Regions from separate parts of the Sphingomonas sp. Leaf28 genome, predicted to be linked through region 1. Evidence: riboswitches for the same ligand, from Rfam matches in the RefSeq annotation. Region 1 holds a riboswitch; the other holds the start of a gene.
The links. A riboswitch is a leader RNA that binds a small molecule or an ion and turns the genes downstream of it on or off. The one in region 1 is predicted to bind thiamine pyrophosphate.

Region 1 (7,221 bases):
TCGCGCATCACCATTATGCCAAGCAGGCCAAGGCGGAGAAGGCACGCGCACGCACTCACGGCTGAGCGAGCATCTCCTTAAGTCGTGTCAGTGGATCGCCGTGATCACGCCATCCTATGGGCGCGGTACGGCGATCCTCGACCGCAGCAGCGTGACGAAGCGGTCGAGCCGGCAGGGCGACGCACAGCCTGAAATAGTGAGCGGCGTCACGACGACGTCGGCCTTCAACACGCGGATCGCGGCCAGCGGTTGCACGCGGTAATATAGCCGGACGAACCGCTCCCCCGATCGCGTGTCGCGCAACCGCTCGACCACCAGCGCGCCGCCGGGTGCGATGTCGTTGCGGGCAAAGCCCGGCGCATCGAGATCGACGTGCAGCGCGGCGGCCAGCGCCGTTACATTGGTATCGTGGCCGACCATCACGTCGAGGCGCGGGGCGCTCCGCGCGGTGAGCGTTTCGATGATCCGCTGGCCGAGAACCGAGGCCTGATGCGCCGCCATGTAGGGCGAGCGCGTGAACACATCGAACAATGCGGCGTGCACCGCACCGACCTGCGCGATCGTCGCGGGATTGGCGCGGCCCCATCCGACCTGGCGGCGGGGCATGCCCTCGGCCTCTTCGAGCAGCAGGACCTGCGCGGTCCCCGACGCGGCGCGGATCGGGCCCGACAGATCGATGCCGTGCCCATCGGCCGATGCGCTAACGGTCGCAGGCGTAACCGGGCTGCACACGCCAGCCTCACAGCCGAGCACGGTGTCGATCCGCGCGAGTGCCGGGCGATGGCGGGCGACGAGCGCGTCCATCCCGCCGGTATGGCGATCGATCGAGGCGATCGCCTCGCGGGGCACGAACGCGGTCGCGCGCGCAGACAGCGGCTCGAAGATCGGGTCGGTCTGGCCGACGGGGCGGTGGCCGACCGCGACGTGACAGCCCGGGGCGAACCCCTGCACATAGGCCTCTCCGCTCGCGATCGTCCGGCTGGCGGTGTTGGTCCATATCCGGATCGAGCCCGGCACCGGGCAGCGGGCGAGCCCGAGCGGGGCGAGCCAGCGACGGTCATGCCGCCCGAGCAACCGCATCGCGGCGGCGCCGTGCGGGGTCACCTGTCCTTCGGGGACCGGCCAGGTCGGCCAGGGTTGCGCGGTCCGCGTGGAGTCGGGCACTTCGCCCGCCAGCGGCGCGCGCACGCCGTGCCGCATCAGCATCACGACCCGCTCGAGCCGCAGGTCGCGCGGTAGCGTGCGCGCCTGAGTCACGGCCGGAATGATCGACAGCGACAGGCCGATGGCGGCACGGAACGCGGCCGATACGGGAGGGAGAGCGGGCATTATACGGGTCCTGGTTCGATAGAGGGCGGCGCACGCCGATCGCCCCCTAGGCACCGCGGGTGTCACTGGCGTGACACCGTCGTCGCGATAGCGCTTCCCATCGCTTGTCCAACCACTTAAGCGCCGCGCATCCCCGGGGGGCCGCTGATGCGCGGCTGAGAGGTGGGCTGCAGCCCATGACCCGCTGAACCTGATCCGGCTGATACCGGCGTAGGGAGGGTCTGCGGCTGGCCCGTCGTCCCTCCGATTGGAGTGGACGTGACGTTTTTCAGTATCGGTTTTCGCTCGTGATGTCGGCCTCTTGCGACCGCAGGCGGTCGGCGCGCATCGCATTGATGCTGTCGGCGGCGTTCGTCGCCTCGTCGGCCGCGGCGCAGGTCGCGCCCGACCCGGTCGAACCCGCCGAGATCCGGGTGGTCGGCAAGCAGGATTCGGCCGGGTTTCTGCCCGACCAGAAAGTGCCGCGCGCGCAGAGTGCGATCTCCGCCGACTTCATCGTCAAGCAGGCGCCGACGCTCAATGCGTTCCAGCTCGTCACGTTGCTGCCCGGCGCGAATGTCGCGTCGAGCGATCCCTACGGCCTGTCGACCAGCTCCAGCCTGACGCTGCGCGGTCTCGGCCAGGACGAGATCGGCGTGCTGATGGAAGGCGCGCCGCAGAACGACATCGGCTATTATTACGCCTATCCCTCGCAGTTTGCCGACCCCGAGAATTTGAAGCGCATCTCGATCGCGCAAGGCTCGGTGGACATCGATTCGCCGACGCTGGGTGGCGCGGGCGGGCTGTTGTCGCTCGCGCTCGACGATCCGAAAGCGCGCCCCGGTGCGCTCGTCGACCTGTCGCTCGGCAGCTATGCGGCGCGGCGCGGCTTCGTTCGCGTCGACAGCGGTACGATCGGGCAAACCGGGCTGAAGGCCTTCCTGTCCTATTCGAACACCCGCGCGGACAACTGGCGGGGGCCGGGCTTCGACACGCGCCAGCACATCGACGCCAAGATCCTGAACGAGTGGGGCGCGGGCAACCGGGCCAGCCTCGCGCTGTCGTATAACGACGCGAACACGTCGAGCTATCCCAGCCCGACGCTCGCCGAGTGGACCGCGCAGGGGCGCGGGTTCAACTATGATGCGCGCTACACCGCTGGGAACACCAACTACTGGCGGCTGTACCGCGCGCCGTTCCGCAACCTCTACGCCTCGGCACCGGTGCATCTCGCGCTGAGCGACCGGCTCGCGTTCGACACCACCAGCTATCTCCAGTTCGGCTATGGCAACGCGCCTTATGGGACTCAGCTGACCACGGAGGGGAATTTCCTCGGCACCGAGGCACTGGCCCAGCCGATCGCGCTGCCCGGCGCGGTCGATGGCGTCGCGACCGTGCTCGGCAACTATACCGGCGACCAGATGCGCGCGGGCACCGTCGCCAAGCTCACGCTGAAGACAGGCGTTCACACGCTCACCGCTGGCCTCTGGTTCGATTACGGCACCGACCGCGTCACGCAGTCCTACACGTCGATCGATGCCGAGGGGCAGCCGACCGACCGATGGGGGTACCGCGCAAAGGCGATCCGCACCGCCGACGGCCGCCTGCTCGCCTATGAGAACCAGCGTACCGTCACGGTGACCAAGAGCGTCTTCCTCGCCGACAGCATCGCGCTGACGCCGCGGCTGACGATCGAGGCGGGGTTCAAGGGCGTGAGCGTGCTGCGCAACGGCCGGACCTATCTGCCCGGACCGCAGGACGCGGTGCGCAAGGACAGCTTCGCCGCGCTGCCCCGCGCCGCGATCCACTACCGGCTCGACGATCGCCAGCAGCTGTTCGCCAACATTACCACCAACTTCCGCACGCCCAACGAATTCACGCTCTACAACAGCTATTATGGCGGCGCGGTCGTGGTGCAGGGGACCAACGACCTCAAGAACGAATATTCGGTCTCGCAGGAGATCGGCTATCGCTTCATCGGCGAGCAGCTCTCCGCCTCGGTGACCGGCTTCCACTACAAGTTCCGCAACCGACAGCTTGCGACGGTGATCGATAATGGCGGGGCGCAGGTCAACACGACGATCAACGCCGGCGGGCAGACCTCGTACGGGGTGGATGCGGAGATCGATTACCGCCCGGCGGCGGGGGTCAGTCTCTATTTGTCGGGCGAATATCTGCGTGCGCGGATCGACGACGATCTGCCCGTCGGTGCGGACTTCCTGCCGACCCGCGGCCGCCGCGCGGTGTCCAGCCCGACCGTCCAGTTCGGCGCGGGCGGCACCTATGACGACGGCCGGTTCTTCGGCAGCGTCGCGTCGAAAACTATCGGTGCGCAATATGCGAGCTTCATGAACGACGAGCGGATCAAGGGCTATGCGACGCTCGATCTGTCGGTCGGCATGCACCTGGCGGACTGGCTCGACGGCAAGCGCACCGACCTGCGAGTCAACGCGATCAACGTCACCGATCCGCACGTCCTCGCCGGCGTACAGTCGGTCAGCACCAACGCGCAGGACACGATCGGGCGCAACGGCACCGTCATCGTCGGCACCGCGCCCGCTTATTATGTCGGCAGCGGCGCGGCGGTGATGGCGACGATCTCGCGGGCGTTCTGAGATGGTAGCGAACCCCGCGCGCGTCCCTGAGCCCGAAGACCACCGAGTCCACGGCATGGGCACGGAGTGGGAGGCGCCCACCTGGCCGGCGATCACGCCGGACGAGGCCGCTGCGGTGCTCGCGCGCTTTCCGGCGGCGGGGGCGGTGACCGGGCTGCACTGGCATTCGCCGCGGCCGTTTTCCGCCGCCACGCTGGTCCAGACAACGCGCGGGCCTTTCCTGCTCAAGCGTCACCATCATCACGTCCGCACGCGCGAGGGGCTGGGCGAGGAGCATGCGTTCATCGCCCACCTTGCCGCATCGGGGCTGTCGGTGCCCGACGTCCTGCGCGCGGCCGACGGGGCGAGCGCCGTGAAGGTTGGCGACTGGTCGTACGAACTGCATCGCCAGTCGCCCGGCGCGGACCTGTACCGCGACCGGCTGTCGTGGACGCCGTTCCTGTCGCGCGATCACGCGCATGCGGCCGGCGTGGCACTCGCGGAATTGCACATGGCGGCTCGCGGTTTCGATGCACCGGCGCGTCGCCAGCAGCCACTGGTCGCAAGCTTCGGCATCGTTCCGGCGGCGGACTCCATCGCGGCGATGAGCGCCTATGTCGCCGCGCGGCCGGCAGTGCGCGCGTTTCTCGCGGGTCGGCCGTGGCAGGCGGCGTGTGCGAGGCTGTTTGATCAGGCGGGCGCGGACCTGCCGGCGCTGATGGCGCAGCAACCGCCGCTCTGGACGCACAACGACTGGCATCCGTCCAATCTGCTCTGGAGCGACGACGGGACGGTGCGGACCGCGATCGACTTCGGGCTCGCGGATCGCACGACCGCGGCCCACGACATCGCGACCGCGATCGAGCGGACCGCGATCCGCTGGCTGGACCTGGGGCAGGGCAACGACGATGCGATCGGCGATCCCGTGTCGGCGCTGTCGCTGCTCGACGGCTATGCGACGATCGTGCCGCTGGGGCGGGCCGATATCGACGCGATCGTCCGGCTGCTGCCGCTCGTCCATCTCGAATTCGCGCTGTCGGAGGTCGATTATTTCACTGCCGTCGTCGCCGATCCGGCCTCGGCTGCGATGGCGTGGGATGGCTATCTGATCGCGCATGCCGACTGGTTCTTCGCACCCCCCGGGCGGCGCTTCCTGCGCGGGATCGAGCGCGCATGACGCCGTTCGAGATCGTCGCCGTCGTCGTCAGTTTCGCCGGAATCTGGCTGACGGCATCGCGGCGGATGCTGTGCTGGCCGGTCAGCCTCGTCGCCTGCGCGCTGTACTTCAAGCTGTTCCTCGACGTCCGGCTCTACGCCGACATGGTGCTGCAGGCGCTGTTCGGGATCGCCATCCTCTATGGCTGGATCGCCTGGGCGCGCGGCAAGGACGATGCGGGCGAGGTCGTCGTCGCGCCGCTGCGGCCGATGCGGGCGCTGCTGGGACTGGCGGCGGGCGCGGCGGGGGCGGTGGCCATCGGCTGGTTCACCAGCCACTATACCGATGCCGCGCTGCCCTGGATGGATGCGGGGCTCAGCAGCTGCAGTCTCGTCGCGCAATATTGGACCGCGCGCCGGCATGCCGAGAGCTGGCTGCTGTGGATCGGCGTCGATACGCTGTATGTCGGGATGTTCCTGGTCAAAGGGCTCGCGCTCACCGCGGGGCTGTATGCGGCGATGATCGTGCTGGCGGTGATCGGCTATCGGCAATGGCGACGCGCATCGATCGATGCCGGGCGAACAGGGGCTGGCGACACGGTTGCCTGACAGCGGCGAGCATGCTCGACTCCGACAAATATAAGACGTCGAAGAGGATGCCGCGATGACCGACCCTTGCCAGTGCGGCCCCTCGCGTCGTCATGTCCTGACCGGCGTTGGCAAGGCGGCGTTGCTCACGGGCATGCTGGCCGGGTCTGCGGGAACCTATGCCGCAGCGCCCGACGCTGCCCCGCGGATCCCGGTCGCGGCGCTCAAGCCCTTCGACCTGGCCGACGTGACGCTGGGCGAGGGGCCGTTCCTGCAGGCGGAGCGCAAGACGTCAGCCTATCTGCTCTCGCTCGAACCCGACCGGATGCTGCACAATTTTCGCGTGAATGCCGGGTTGCCGCCCAAGGCCAGCGTCTATGGCGGCTGGGAGTCGGATCCGGTCTGGGCGGACATCAACTGCCAGGGGCATACGCTCGGCCATTATCTGTCCGCCTGTGCGCTCGCCTATCGCTCGACGGGGGACCGGCGGTTCAAGGCGAGGATCGAGCATATCGCGCGCTAGCTCGCCGCGTGCCAGGCGGCGTCGGGTAGCGGGCTGGTCTGTGCGTTTCCCGACGGGCCGGCCGTGGTGGCGGCGCATCTGCGCGGCGCGCCGATCACCGGGGTTCCCTGGTACACGCTGCACAAGGTCTTTGCGGGTCTGCGCGATGCCACGCTGCTGGCGGACAGCGACACCGCGCGCACCGTCCTGCTGCGGCTCGCCGACTGGGCGGTGGTCGCGAGCCGGCCGCTCGACGCGGCGCAGTTCGAGTCGATGCTCGATACCGAGCATGGCGGCATGAACGAGGTGTTCGCGGACCTGTACGCGATGACCGGCAGCGCCGACTATGCCGTCATGGCGGAGCGGTTTTCGCACAAGGCGATCCTCGCGCCGCTGGCGCGGAGCCGCGATCATCTCGACGGGCTGCACGCCAATACGCAGGTCCCCAAGATCATCGGCTTCCAGCGCGTGTGGGAGATTACGGGAAAGGCGGACTATCGCGATGCCGCCGCGTTCTTCTGGAAGACGGTGGCGCTGACCCGGTCGTTCGCGACCGGCGGGCACGGCGACAACGAGCATTTCTTTCCGGTCGCGGAGTTTGCCAGCCACGTCTTCTCGGCGAAGGGATCCGAGACCTGCTGCCAGCACAACATGCTCAAGCTCACGCGCGCGCTGTTCCTGCACGATCCGCAGGCGCACTATGCCGATTACTACGAGCGGACGCTGTATAACGGCATCCTCGCGTCGCAGGATCCGGATACGGGCATGGCGACCTATTTCCAGGGCGCGCGGCCCGGCTATATGAAGCTGTACCACACCCCCGAGACGGCGTTCTGGTGCTGCACCGGCACGGGGATGGAGAACCACGTCAAATATCGCGACTCGATCTATTTCCACGACGATCGCGCGCTGTACGTCAACGCGTTCGTGCCCTCGGCCGTCCGGTGGAGGGAGCGCGACGCGGTGCTGACGCAGACGACGACGTTCCCCGATGAGCCCGTGACGCGGCTGCGCTGGACGGTGAAGCGGCCGACCGACATCGTGCTCAAGCTGCGGCATCCCGGCTGGAGCCGT
Region 2 (7,221 bases), on a different contig from region 1:
GGCGTGCTCTATGGCCGCATGGTCGGCAAGTACAAGGACAGCCCGATCGTCGCCGATGTCGGCGATGCCGACCAGTGGCTGGGCGCACTGGGCCTGACCTACACCTTCTGACACCTGCATAGCCTGGACCTCGGCGCGCGTTGAGGTCGGAAGCCTTCCCCATCGGTTCGCCCGATGGGGAAGGGCGGTTGTACCCCGCGCCAGGTCGCTGCTTGAGCGCGACCCGCTGACCCCCGTCGAGGGCGTCGCGTACCCCGCAGACATGGTCTGCAACACACCGTAAATTATTTCATGGCAACCCCTTGAAGCGTGCGTCCAGATCCCGATGGCGGACGTTCCTCGCCATGGACGGCATCTTTTTGCCCGCAATAGAGCGCTTTACGGGCTGGACCTTCTTGAAAGGGTCTGGCTTATATCGGTCCAGATTGTTCGATTGTTCTAAAAACTCCGACGTCTGCAACTACAAGGGGAGGACCCTGATATGACCGAGAGCGTGCACCTGATCGAAGCCCTCGATGCCCGCAAAGAGCGACGCAGCGAACGGCGTGATTTCTTCAAGAACGCGCTCGGCGCGGCTGCGATCACCGCGGCCGGCGCGACCGCCTTGTCCTTTTCCAGCTCGGCTGCGGCGCAGACCATCACCGATGCGGACGTTCTGAATTTCGCGCTCAACCTCGAATATCTCGAGGCGCAATTCTACTCCTACGCCGCCTATGGCACGGGTCTCGACAACAGCCTGCTGTCCGGCACCGGCACGCAGGGTGCGGTCCGCGGCGGTCGCCAGGTGACCTTCACCGATCCGGTCGTCCGCCAATATGCGCGCGAAATTGCGCAGGACGAGATCGCCCACGTCAAGTTCCTCCGCACCGCGCTCGGCAGTTCCGCCGTCTCGCAGCCGGTGATCGACGTCAGCGTCTCGGCCACCAGCGCCTTCTCGACGGCGGCACAGGCTGCAGGCCTCGTCCCCGCCGGCACCGCGTTCGATCCCTATGCGTCGGACGAAGCGTTCCTGCTCGGCGCGTTCATCTTCGAGGACGTCGGCGTGACCGCCTACAAGGGCGCCGCCCCGCTGCTGACCAGCAAGGCGTATCTGGAAGCCGCGGCTGGCCTGCTCGCGGTCGAGGCGTATCACGCGGCGATCGTCCGCACGACGCTGTACGGCAAGGGCATCGCGACCCCGTCGCTGCGCACCTCGGCCGACGCGATCTCGCGTGCCCGCGACAGCCTCGACGGCGGTGGCGCGAACACGACGATCTTCGGCACCAACGATCTCGACCAGGGCATCTCGTCGTACAGCGCGACGCCGATCAACCTAGCGAGCACGCAGGCCGCAGTGACCGTGTCGAACATCGTTCCGCTCGACAGCAACGGCGTCGCGTACAGCCGCTCGGCCAGCCAGGTGCTCAACATCGTGTACCTCAACAGCGGTGCAGCGTCGGCGGGCGGTTTCTACCCGAGCGGCATGAACGGCAACATCAGGACGAGCACCGCGGCAGGCTGATCGCATCAGCCTAGCCCACTGCTTTTCTTCGCTATTCAGGGGATACCCCAATGACCGATCTCAATACCAAGCTCGAAATATTCGACGCGATCGCCACGCGCCGCAACGAGCGCCGCAGCTTCCTTCGTTTCGCCGGTGGCTCGGCGATCGCACTCGGCGGTGCGACGCTGCTCTCCGCCTGCGGCAGCGATGATTCCGATCTCGCCCCGTCGCCGACACCGTCGCCGACTCCGACGGCTGCGCTGAATGACGCGGACGTGCTGAACTTCGCACTCAACCTCGAATATCTCGAGGCACAATTCTATGCCTATGCGGCGTTCGGCGTCGGGCTCAATGCGAGCCTGCTGACCGGGACCGGCACGCAGGGTGGGGTCACGGGCGGTGCGCAGGTACCGTTCTCCGACACTGTCGTGCGCGAATATGCCCGCGAGATCGCGATCGACGAGGTCGCGCACGTCGCGTTCCTGCGGTCCGCGCTTGGCACCGCCGCCGTGGCGCAGCCTGCACTCGACATCTCGGCCGGCACCGCTGCCGCGCCGGGTGCATTTACCTCTGCTGCGCGTGCGGCCGGCGTCATTGGTGCGACGGGAGTGTTCAACCCCTATGCCGACGACAACAGCTTCCTGCTGGGGGCATATATCTTCGAGGACGTCGGCGTTTCGGCCTATAAGGGCGCATCGCCGCTGATCGCGAACAAGACGTATCTGGAAGCTGCCGCCGGCATTCTTGCTGCCGAGGCCTATCACGCCGGTCTTATCCGGACGATCCTGTTCCGTAAGGGCCTGACCACACCTTCGCTGGTCACAGGCGCCAACCAGATCAGCGACGCGCGCGACAGCCTCGACGGTACCGTCACGAACACGTCGACGGGCGTGATCGGCGACGACGATCAGGGCATCACCGGATCGGATGCGACGATGTCGAACATCGTGCCCACCGACGCCAACGGGCTCGCCTACAGCCGTTCGACCGGCCAGGTGCTCAACATCGTCTATCTCAACAAGACGGCCGTCTCGATGGGCGGGTTCTTCCCGGCCGGTGTCAACGGCAACATCAAGACGAGTGCCGCCAACGCCTGATCGGCCTGCGCAACCGAAACAGAAACCTTGGGTCGCGGCGAGCATTGGGAGCGCCGCGACCCTTGTTTGGGGAACGACCATGACTCACTTCACGAAACTCACGATGCTCGCCGGTCTCGCCACCGCGGGCATTTTTGCCGTTCCGGCGCACGCGCAGGACATGACGACCGACGACAAGCCGTTCTCGGGCCTGTATATCGGTGCTGCCGGCGGTTACGACGTCCAGCCCAACGACGTCGGCTCGTCGATCCTGTTCGACCGCAATGGCGACGGTAACTTCAGCGACAGCGTTAACACGATCACCGGTGCAAACGCCTTCTCGCCCGGCTTCTGCAACGGCTCGGCCCGCACCGCCGTCCCGGCTTATGGATGCCGTAACGACGATGACGGCTGGTCCTATTATGGCCGCGCGGGCTTCGACGTGCAGAGCGGTCCGTTCGTGGTCGGCCTGGTCGGCGAATTCGGCAAGGCCGAGATCACCGACAGCGTCGCCGCCTTCTCGACGACCCCCGCCAGCTACACGATGGCGCGCAAGCTGAAGTGGGAGGGCTCGGTCCGCGCGCGCGCCGGTCTCGCCGCGCGCAACACGCTGTTCTACGCCACCGGCGGCGCCGGCTATGCCAAGATCGACAATCTGTTCTTCACCACCAACACCGCCAATGCGTTCGCAGCCACCGGCTCGGACAAGCGCTGGGGCTATGTCGGCGGCGGCGGCATCGAGCAGAAGCTGACCAAGAACATCTCGATCGGCATGGAATACACCTATCACCAGTATAAGGACGACGACGCCCGCGTCCGCGTCACCGCCGGTACCGCGCTTGCGGGCAGCCCGGTCCTGCTGGCGAACAACCCGTTCGTGCTGGCGCCCAACACTTCCGGCACCACGTTCCGCCGCAGCGACGAGAATTTCCGCTGGCATAGCCTGCGCGGGACGGTGTCGTTCCGCTTCTGACGTAAAGGTCAGCCCCCGACGCAGTGGCTGACAACCGACCCATCGACAGGAAGGACCGCTACCCGAACCGGGCGGCGGTCCTTTTTGCGTTGCGTACCAAGCCCGTGCCCCTATGCTTGCCACACCCCGGGGGAGCGCTGCCGGGTTCCCATCAAATGCGAATTTGCTGGGCACCCCACCGCGCTTGAGAGGAAGGCAGGAGCCTTCGACCCGCTGAACCTGATCCGGTTGATACCGGCGGAGGGAGGGAGCGGTCGCTACAGAACCGCAGCCTTGCTCCGATATCTTTAGGAGCAAGCGCATGGCCGACGTCGACACGCATTTCCCCCAGCCCGCAGCACAGATCGGCGTCACCACCGGCCCGATCCGGGGCTCGCGGAAAATCCACGTCGCGGTGCCGACCAGCCCCGACGTCCGAGTCGCGATGCGCGAGATCGTCCTCGACCCGAGCTGTTCTGAGCCGCCCCTGCGCGTCTATGACACGAGCGGCCCGTACACCGACCCGCGCGCCACGATCGACATCGACGCGGGCCTGCCGCAACTCCGCCGCGCCTGGATCGAAGCGCGCGGCGACGTCGAGAGCTATGACGCGCGCGAAGTCCGTCCCGAGGATAATGGCCAGCTCGGCCCCGACCGCTCGGGCGGCGTCCCGCAATTCCCCGGCAGCATCAAGCGCCCCTTGCGCGCCAAGCCCGGCGCCAATGTCAGCCAGATGCATTACGCGCGGCGGGGGATCATCACCCCCGAGATGGAATATGTCGCCACCCGCGAGAATCTCGGCCGCGCGATGCTCAAGGACTATAAGCGCGACGGCGAAAGCTTCGGCGCGCAGATCCCCGACTTCGTCACCCCCGAATTCGTCCGCGACGAGATCGCGCGCGGCCGCGCGATCATCCCCAACAACATCAACCACCCCGAATCCGAACCGATGGCGATCGGCCGCAACTTCCTGGTCAAGATCAACGCCAATATCGGCAATTCGGCGGTCGCATCGAATGTCGCGGCCGAAGTCGACAAGCTCGTCTGGTCGATCCGCTGGGGTGCTGACACGGTGATGGACCTCAGCACCGGTCGCAACATCCACGACACGCGCGAATGGATCCTGCGCAACTCGCCCGTCCCGATCGGCACGGTGCCGATCTACCAGGCCCTGGAAAAGGTCGGCGGTGTTGCCGAGGACCTGACCTGGGAGATCTTCCGCGACACGCTGATCGAGCAGGCCGAGCAGGGCGTCGACTATTTCACGATCCACGCCGGCGTCCGCCTCGCCTACATCCCGATGACCGCCAAGCGCGTCACCGGCATCGTCAGCCGCGGTGGCTCGATCATGGCGAAATGGTGCCTCAGCCACCACAAGGAGAGCTTCCTCTACGAGCGGTTCGACGAGATCACCGAGATCATGAAGGCGTATGACATCGCCTATTCGCTCGGCGATGGCCTGCGCCCCGGTTCGATCGCCGACGCGAACGACGAGGCGCAGTTCAGCGAGCTCTACACGCTCGGCGAACTGACGCATCGTGCGTGGAAGAGCGACGTGCAGGTCATGATCGAAGGCCCCGGCCATGTGCCGATGCACAAGATCAAGGAGAATATGGACAAGCAGCTCGAGGTCTGCGGCGAAGCGCCGTTCTACACGCTCGGGCCGCTCACCACCGACATCGCGCCGGGCTACGACCATATCACCAGCGGCATCGGCGCCGCGATGATCGGTTGGTATGGCACCGCGATGCTTTGCTACGTGACGCCCAAGGAGCATCTCGGGCTTCCCGACCGCGACGACGTGAAGGTCGGCGTCGTCACCTACAAGCTGGCCGCGCATGCCGCCGATCTGGCGAAGGGTCACCCCGCCGCGCAGATGCGCGACGATGCGCTGTCGCGCGCGCGGTTCGAATTCCGCTGGCGCGATCAGTTCAACCTGAGCCTCGATCCCGATACGGCCGAACAGTATCACGACCAAACGCTTCCTGCGGAGGGTGCCAAGACCGCGCATTTCTGCTCGATGTGCGGGCCCAAATTCTGCTCGATGAAGATCACGCAGGAGGTGCGCGATTTCGCCGCCAAGCAGAACAGCCCGGCGGATACGTTCCTCGCGGTGGACGTCACCGCGGCCGATGCCGACCGCGCCAAGTTCGCGACCGGCGCGACGCTGGCCGATGCCGAGCAGGGCATGGCCGATATGAGCGAGTAGTTTCGCGCGAAGGGCAGCGAGATCTATCTGCCCGCGGAATAACTCAAAGCCGCAGCCCGGCTATCCTCCCCTTGGCGGGGGAGGATAGCGTCTCGCGATCAGGCGAGACTGACGCGTCCGCCGGCGTGACGCTCAAGGCGGCCGGCGAGTTCGAGTTCGAGCAGCACGGTGTGGACGACCGCCGGGCTCTCGCGCGACTGGCGAATGAGCTCGTCGATCGCAACGGGGACGGGGCCGAGCAGGTCGGCGATCCGGCGGCGGTCGGCGTCGCTGGCATCCTGCGTCGGCGTCGCGGCAAAGGCGTCGATCGGCGAGCGGACCGAGCGGGGATCGAACGGGCGGATCTGTTCGAGGATATCGGCGGCCGATTGCACCAGGGTGGCGCCCTCGCGGATCAGCAGGTTGCAGCCTTGCGCCCGCGGGTCGAGCGGGCTGCCGGGCACGGCCATGACCTCGCGGCCGGATTCGTTGGCGAGCCGCGCGGTGATGAGCGACCCGGATTTGGGGACGGCCTCGACCACGACCGTGCCGATCGCAAGGCCTGCGATGATGCGGTTGCGCGAGGGGAAGTTGCGCGCCTTGGGTTCGGTACCGGGGGGTTGTTCGGCGAGCAGGAGGCCGGCGGTGGCGATCCGCTCCTGCAAGGCGGTGTTGTCGGGCGGATAGGCGATGTCGATTCCGCTGGCGATCACCCCGATCGTGGCGCCGGCTGAGCCGGCACCCAGCGCGCCGATATGCGCCGCCGTGTCGATGCCGCGCGCGAGGCCCGAGACGATGGTCGTGCCCTCTTCCGCCAGCTGGAGCGCGAGCTGGCGCGCGAACCTACAAGCGGCGGCCGATGCGTTGCGCGCGCCGACCATCGCGACGCAGGGGCGGGCTGCGTGCGCGATGTCGCCGCGGAAGATCAGCGCCGGGGGGGCGGTTTCGATCTCGGCTAGGAGACGCGGATAGTCCGGGTCGTCGAGGAACAGGTAGCGCGCACCAAGCCTGGTGGTGGCGGCGATTTCGCGTTCGGCGACGGAGACGTCGGCGATCCGGGGACTGCGCCCGCCGCCGCGTTGGGCAAGCATCGGGAGTGCGGCGATGGCAGCCTCCGCGTTGCCGAAGCGGGCGATGAGCTGGCGATAGGTGACCGGTCCGATCCCGGTCGTGCGGATGAGCCGAAGACGGGAGACCGTCGGGTCAGCCATTCTTTTTCCGGTTGGCGCCGATCCGCGGCTCGGTGCCGGAAAATAGCCGCTCGACGTTCTCGCGGTGCTTCCACAACACGATCAGCGCGAGCGCGAGAAGCAGCAGGACGAGATCGAACCGACCGAACAATGCCGCCGCGAACGGCGCGCTGAGTGCGGCGGTCATGCCAGCGACCGAGGAGATACGCAGAGCAGCAAGAAGCCCGAGCCAGACGGCCGCATAGACGAGCCCCAGCGGCCAGTAGAGCGCGACGACGATCCCCATGAGCGTGGCGACGCCCTTGCCGCCCTTGAACCTGAGCCAGACGGGG

Region 2: linked by a shared signal. The riboswitch ahead of thiC (phosphomethylpyrimidine synthase ThiC) and the one ahead of ASE79_RS15365 (TonB-dependent receptor) in region 1 are both predicted to bind thiamine pyrophosphate.

Annotation. Positions count from the first base shown of each region.
Region 1 covers NZ_LMKX01000009.1:472,610-479,830, forward strand. Annotated here, with positions in the region: gene ASE79_RS15355 (hypothetical protein) at 1-65, shown strand, start outside; gene ASE79_RS15360 (histidine-type phosphatase) at 115-1,329, opposite strand; TPP riboswitch at 1,454-1,563, shown strand; gene ASE79_RS15365 (TonB-dependent receptor) at 1,620-3,923, shown strand; gene ASE79_RS15370 (phosphotransferase enzyme family protein) at 3,925-5,079, shown strand; gene pnuC (nicotinamide riboside transporter PnuC) at 5,076-5,666, shown strand; partial or broken gene ASE79_RS21975 (beta-L-arabinofuranosidase domain-containing protein) at 5,800-7,014, shown strand; gene ASE79_RS21980 (hypothetical protein) at 7,003-7,221, shown strand, end outside.
Region 2 covers NZ_LMKX01000001.1:1,252,481-1,259,701, reverse strand. Annotated here, with positions in the region: gene ASE79_RS05815 (MipA/OmpV family protein) at 1-111, shown strand, start outside; gene ASE79_RS05810 (ferritin-like domain-containing protein) at 482-1,501, shown strand; gene ASE79_RS05805 (ferritin-like domain-containing protein) at 1,552-2,580, shown strand; gene ASE79_RS05800 (outer membrane protein) at 2,660-3,532, shown strand; TPP riboswitch at 3,650-3,795, shown strand; gene thiC (phosphomethylpyrimidine synthase ThiC) at 3,834-5,720, shown strand; gene dprA (DNA-processing protein DprA) at 5,819-6,910, opposite strand; gene plsY (glycerol-3-phosphate 1-O-acyltransferase PlsY) at 6,903-7,221, opposite strand, start outside.